DNA from 2 places in the Shewanella sp. SR43-4 genome. Region 2 is predicted to be linked to the other one. Evidence: predicted binding sites of a transcription regulator. Region 2 holds the regulator's gene; the other holds the start of a gene.
The links. The regulator sigma-54, encoded in region 2, starts transcription at its own class of promoters, with help from an activator protein. The targets are predictions, from matches to a motif close to GTTGGCACGNNNNTNGNNT.

Region 1 (3,427 bases), on a different contig from region 2:
GAGCGTCAAGTAAATGACATGTTACTTATGGCTAGAGGACGCCAAGATGGAATGGCTGAATCTGTTTCAATGGATGAGATAATCAGCCAAGTGATGGCCAGTTGCGAACCGATTGCAGATAAAAAACATTGTCAGCTGGTTGTTGAAGATACTTCACATTCATTAATGCTTGCCAATGCGAATGCGCTCAGTTCTGCGGTAAATAATTTAGTGATGAACAGTATTGAAGCTGGGGCCACAAAAATAAAAGTCAGCGCCAGTGAAACGCCTGATGGTCTATTATTGGATGTTATTGACAATGGCAAAGGGCTTGAACCGTCAATGCAGCAACAAATACTTGAGCCGTTTTTTACAACAAAGAGTCAAGGTACAGGTTTAGGCTTAGCGGTTGTGCAGTCGGTAGTACGAAACCATGGTGGACAGATACAGTTGTCGTGTAAACCCGGTATGGGTTGCCATATTCGTTTGAGCTTTCCGCACATTAACAAAATGAGTGATCAGGAGGTGGCGCGTGGCTGAAGCAAATATTCTATTAGTTGAAGATGATGCTGATTTACGTGAAGCATTGCTTGATACACTGATGCTTGCCCATTACGACTGTGTTGATGTTGGCAGTGCTGAAGAGGCTATATTGGCCTTAAAAGTAAACCACTTTGATATGGTGATTAGCGATGTGCAGATGGATGGCATCGGTGGTATGGGCTTGCTGAGTTATTTACAACAACATCAGCCTAAAGTGCCGGTATTATTAATGACCGCATATGCCACGATTAACAGTGCTGTTAGTGCAATGAAATTAGGCGCAGTAGATTATCTTGCTAAGCCTTTTGCACCAGAAGTGTTATTAAATCAGGTATCTCGCTATTTGCCTTTAAAACAAAATCACGACAATCCCGTGGTTGCTGATGAGAAAAGTTTAGCATTGTTGGCGCTGGCTCAGCGCGTTGCGGTGTCAGATGCTTCGGTCATGATCATGGGCCCGAGTGGTTCAGGTAAAGAAGTGCTGGCACGTTATATTCACCAGCATAGCCAACGTAATGAACAGCCATTTATTGCGATTAATTGTGCGGCAATACCAGAAAACATGTTGGAAGCCACCTTGTTTGGTTACGAAAAAGGTGCATTTACTGGTGCTTATCAAGCTTGTCCAGGCAAGTTCGAACAAGCTCAGGGCGGCACCATATTGCTTGACGAGATTTCTGAGATGGAGCTCGGCTTACAAGCAAAATTATTGCGGGTATTACAAGAGCGCGAAGTAGAGCGTTTAGGTGGCCGTAAAACCATAAAATTAGATGTGAGAGTTCTCGCAACTTCAAACCGCGATTTGAAATCGTTGGCGACGTCTGGCGAATTCAGAGAAGATTTATATTACCGCATTAACGTATTTCCACTGACGTGGCCAGCACTAAACCAACGTCCTGCGGATATTCTTCCGTTAGCACGTCATTTATTGGCGAAGCATGCTAAAGCATTGAATATGACGTCTGTGCCTAAACTTGATGATGCGGCAACTCGACGGTTACTGACTCATCGCTGGCCGGGTAATGTGCGAGAGTTAGACAATGTTATTCAACGCGCCTTGATATTACGAGTAAATGATGAGATTGGTGTCAATGATATTATTATCGACTCTGCTGATGTGAAGTTAGTTGCCACAGAATATGCAGAGATAGAGCAGTCTATTGAAGTAGATGGTTTAGGTGACGAATTAAAGGCCCAAGAACATGTGATTATTTTAGAAACCTTGAATCAGTGTCAGGGGAGTCGAAAAAAGGTCGCTGAAAAACTCGGTATAAGTGCTCGAACATTACGTTATAAGATGGCCAAAATGCGTGATATGGGCATTCAACTTCCTGCTTAGCGTTATCTGTAATTGGTTAATTAACCTTATGATTTATAGTCTAATTAACTTTGCTTATTTATTGCTAACATCTGTCAAGATGCAATAAGTAACCTGTCCTATCTAATGGTACGGTTACTTTTGCTCTGTTTCCCGCCATTTTATCTACTCATATTATATTTCTTCTAATATTGGCATCTAAATTGCTTTAACTCTTTATTAGTTATTATTGTCGTCAAAAAGTCGACGAAAGGGAGTTACATCATGCAGATTAGCGCAAATCCATTAATGCAAGAAATGCAGTCACTTCGTGGCGAAATAGCCCCTTCGATTGGCTCATCTATTCGACCTAATCTTACTCAGCAAGTGAATAACACTACAGGCGTCGATTTCAGTCAGTTATTGTCTCAGGCTGTGGGCACTGTCAATGAGTTACAACAAAACTCGTCCAATTTAGCCACTCGTTTAGACATGGGCGATACGACGGTTACTCTTTCTGATACGGTTATTGCGCGTGAGAAAGCCGGTGTTGCCTTTGAAGCAACGGTGCAGGTACGTAATAAACTCGTTGAAGCATATAAAGAAATTATGAGTATGCCTGTTTAGCTGCAGATAGCGTTAAGCACTAAATAATATAACAACATTAGATATAGCAGGTACGTATTGTGAGCACAGACATGATGGTAGGTTCAGATTCAACAGTTGATGGCGGCGTCCAGCAAGAGAATAAATCTGGGCTGCTTGGCGGCATCGGTGGTGCAGATATGATGCGCCAAGTGATCATGATTTTGGCACTAGCGATATGCCTAGCGCTCGCTGTGTTTGTGATGATGTGGGCACAAGAGCCAGATTATCGACCACTTGGTAAAATGGAAACAGCTGAGATGATCCAAGTCTTAGATGTGCTTGATAAAAACCAAATCGAGTATCAAATCAACGTCGATGTGGTGAAAGTACCTGAAGATAAATATCAAGAAGTAAAGTTACTGCTTAGCCGTGCGGGGATTCAAAGTAGCACTCAAGCTAACGATTATTTAAGCCAAGACAGTGGTTTTGGTGTTAGCCAACGTATGGAACAAGCGCGCTTAAAACAAAGCCAAGAACAAAACCTAGCCAGAGCTATTGAAGAATTAAAAAGTATTAGCCGTGCTAAAGTTATTTTAGCGTTACCCAAAGAAAATGTTTTTGCCCGCAATGCTTCTAAGCCAAGTGCTACAGTAGTGGTGAGTGTGCGCCGTGGTGGTTTAGGCCAAGAAGAGATTGATGCGATTGTTGATATTGTTGGTTCGGCTGTTCAAGGGTTAGAGCCTTCTCGTGTAACGGTAACTGACTCCAATGGGCGTTTGCTGAATTCAGGTAGCCAAGATGGTACCTCAGCAAGAGCACGTCGTGAGCAAGAGCTCGTGCAGCAACAAGAAGCTGAATACCGTAAAAAAATTGACTCAATCCTAATGCCAATCTTAGGCCCAGAGAACTTTACTTCTCAGGTTGATGTTAATATGAACTTTACTGCAGTAGAACAAACCGCAAAACGTTTTTCACCAGATTTACCGGCTATTAGAAGTGAAATGACCATTGAACGTAACT
Region 2 (3,427 bases):
ATTATTACCTTTGAGCTGAGCCAGTAATATGCCAATCAGTGGTAAAGGCAAATTATCAACACAATAATACCCTAGATCTTCTAATACTCTTAGAGCAACAGATTTTCCTGAGCCTGAACGTCCCGATACTATGACAAGTTTCATGCAGTAATAACCCGATAAAGTTCTGTTGAGTCGTGAGTTTTACGAAGCTGTTTCAATATTTGCTTATCGCTTAATTTTTGAGCCACGCTTGATAGCGTGCTTAAATGCTGTTGGCACTGATCTGCAGGTACTAACAAAGCAAATAAAATATCCACGGGCTGTTTATCGATTGCATCAAAGGCAATGGCTTCTTCACATTTAATAAATATTGCGATCGGATGTTCTATGGCCGTTAATCTACCATGAGGTATCGCAATGCCATTTCCTATACCTGTGCTACCCATTTTCTCTCTCGCTAATAGGCTTTCAAAAACCTCTTGCGAAGATAGGGGTGGGTACTGGGCAGCGACTAAATTGCTGATGAGTTCCAGTACTTTTTTCTTACTGCCCGGTGTGGCACAGGTAGTGCATTCCGGCTGCAGAATGGTACAAAGTTCCATCGTTAGTGTTTTGTATACTTCTCTTTGTGTTTAATTACCTGACGGTCGAGTTTATCGATCAGGGCGTCTATTGCAGCATACATATCAGTGCTTTCTGACATGGCAAAAATCTCTGCACCATTAAGGTTGATTTTAGCTTCTGCTTTTTGTTGTAATTTTTCTACATTGAGCACAACGTGTACATTATTGATCTGATCGAAGTGTCGTTCAAGCTTTGAAAATTTACCTTGAACGTATTCACGTAAAGATTCGGTAATGTCGATATTTCTACCTGTCATATTGATAAGCATAAAAATCCTCCGTTGCTTTGTAGGTTATAAACTCTTACGTTGGTTTGAGGGCGGAATGAGCATCGCTTCGCGATATTTTGCAATCGTACGACGCGCAACGTTGATCCCCTGATCTGCCAGCAGTTGGGCCATTTTGCTGTCACTTAATGGCTTTTGCTGGTTTTCTGCTGCAACCAGTTTTTTGATAAAAGCACGAATAGCGGTAGATGAGCATTCTCCGCCATCGTCGGTGCTGACATGGCTAGAGAAAAAGTACTTTAATTCAAATAGCCCACGTGGTGTGTGCATATATTTTTGAGTGGTAACCCGTGAAATAGTCGATTCATGCATTTCTACTGCTTCAGCAATATCATTGAGTACCATAGGTTTCATGGCTTCTTCACCATATTCAAAGAAACCTTGCTGAAATTGCACAATACAATTGGCGACTTTCAATAAGGTCTCATTGCGGCTTTCGATACTCTTGATGAACCATTTAGCTTCTTGTAAATGACCGCGAATAAATTGGCTATCGGCAGAGTTTTTACTGCTTCTAGCCATGGCTGCATATTGTTGATTAACGCCAATTTTAGGCATATTGTCTGGGTTTAACTCTACAACCCAACGGCCATTCTTCTTTAGTACGGTTACATCAGGAATAACATATTCGTCATCAATAGCGGTGACTAACAAGCCCGGGCGAGGGTTAAGTGACTGGATTAAGGTGATCGCGTCACGCAACTCGTTTTCTTTGAGCTTGGTTTTGCGCATCAATAATCTAAAATCGCGCCCAGCAATTAAATCTAAATAGTCTTTAATGAGCAGACGGGCATTGTCTATATGTGGGGTTGTGTCGGCATATTGGGCTAATTGAATGAATAAACATTCGCTTAAATCTCGTGCGGCAACACCAACGGGATCAAAGTGTTGAATACGTTTTAATACCGCTTCAACTTCATCTAGTTCGACACTTTCATCACCCATGGCTTCGAGAATATCTTCAGTGCTTTGGGTTAAGTAACCGCGTTCATCAATGGCATCAATGATCGCGGTAGCAATCGCTCGATCTGTGTCAGAAAATGGTGTGAGATTTTTTTGCCACTCTAAATGCTCATATAAGCCTTCAGTCGTTTCACCTTGGAATGGCATATCATCATCGCGCATGCTAGCGCTGCCTGAACCTGACATTGGTGAGGCGGTGTACACTTCATCCCATGTGGTATCCATAGCTAAATCGTCCATGGTTTCTTTGGTCATGGATTCTGCTGTGTCGACTGTTGAGGTGTCTTTTTCTATATTGACCACGCTGTTGTCACTAAAGTCGGTGTCCGATTGGTCGCGACTTTCTTTTACTGAGTCTTTTGCTTGAGAAAACTCATCTTCTATTTCAAGCAATGGGTTTGAGTCCAATGCTTGTTGGATTTCTTGCTGTAGCTCCAATGACGATAATTGCAGTAAGCGGATCGCTTGCTGCAATTGAGGGGTCATGGTTAAGTGTTGACCCATTTTGAGTTGGAGTGACGCTTTCATTTACCGCTTATCCCTAGATGATTTCCATAAAAATGACAATCTCGAAAACTGTAATCGATTGTCACATACATCAATGACATTTAACGCTATTTAGATATCGTTCAATGAAATGAGTTAGATAGACTAAAAGGCCAGTAAAGTAACTATAGCTTGAATTGTTCACCTAAGTACACAGCCCGAACTTGTTGATTACTCAATATCTCATCAGGTGTGCCTTCGGCAATTAAATTGCCCTGGCTGACAATATAAGCGCGCTCACAGACGTCTAAGGTTTCACGTACGTTATGATCGGTAATTAATACCCCTAAGCCGCGGTTTTTAAGCTGTTGAATGATTTTTTTTATGTCGATGACAGAAATAGGGTCAACCCCCGCAAAAGGCTCATCGAGCAAAATAAATTTAGGATTAGCGGCCAGCGCGCGCGCTATCTCTACTCGACGACGTTCCCCACCAGACAACGACATGCCTTGGCTGTCGCGAATATGAGTGATATGGAATTCTTCTAATAAATGCTCTACCTGCTCAATCCGTTGGTCGGTAGTGAGTTCTTTGCGAGTCTGCAATACGGCCATAATATTGTCGTATACGGTCAGTTTGCGAAAAATACTGGCTTCTTGCGGCAAGTAACCAATCCCTTTGCGAGCTCTAAGATGCATTGGGTCGGCGGTTAAGTCGTCATCATCAATTAAGATCCGACCTTTATCGCTTTGCACTAAGCCGACAACCATATAAAACGTGGTTGTTTTACCTGCACCATTGGGGCCTAAAAGACCAACAATTTGGCCTGTTTTAACGGTTAAACTCACATCTTTAACAACCTGACGAGTTTTATAGCTTTTAGCTAGATTTTCAGCCGTTAGGGTTATTTGGGTCATGGTTTGATCTGCTTTTTAACAGGAATTTCAGGGAGCTTTTGCTTTGGTGCAGTCTCGTCTTGGAAATTCTCAGGTTGAATAATAGTAATAACGCGATCTTTCCCTGTACCAGTACTTTCAGCAATCAGCTCTTGAGCGTTAATGTTGTACTTAATACGGTTACCGGTTA

Region 1: a site for sigma-54 is predicted at 2,031-2,049, ahead of fliE (flagellar hook-basal body complex protein FliE). Genes of this name have one in related genera too.

The regions. Positions count from the first base shown of each region.
Region 1 covers NZ_JACJEB010000008.1:132,749-136,175, forward strand. Annotated here, with positions in the region: gene H5123_RS11155 (HAMP domain-containing sensor histidine kinase) at 1-519, shown strand, start outside; gene H5123_RS11160 (sigma-54 dependent transcriptional regulator) at 512-1,861, shown strand; gene fliE (flagellar hook-basal body complex protein FliE) at 2,105-2,446, shown strand; gene fliF (flagellar basal-body MS-ring/collar protein FliF) at 2,518-3,427, shown strand, end outside.
Region 2 covers NZ_JACJEB010000001.1:208,240-211,666, reverse strand. Annotated here, with positions in the region: gene rapZ (RNase adapter RapZ) at 1-144, opposite strand, end outside; gene ptsN (PTS IIA-like nitrogen regulatory protein PtsN) at 141-584, opposite strand; gene hpf (ribosome hibernation promoting factor) at 587-874, opposite strand; gene H5123_RS00990 (RNA polymerase factor sigma-54) at 899-2,383, opposite strand; gene lptB (LPS export ABC transporter ATP-binding protein) at 2,527-3,258, opposite strand; gene lptA (lipopolysaccharide transport periplasmic protein LptA) at 3,255-3,427, opposite strand, start outside.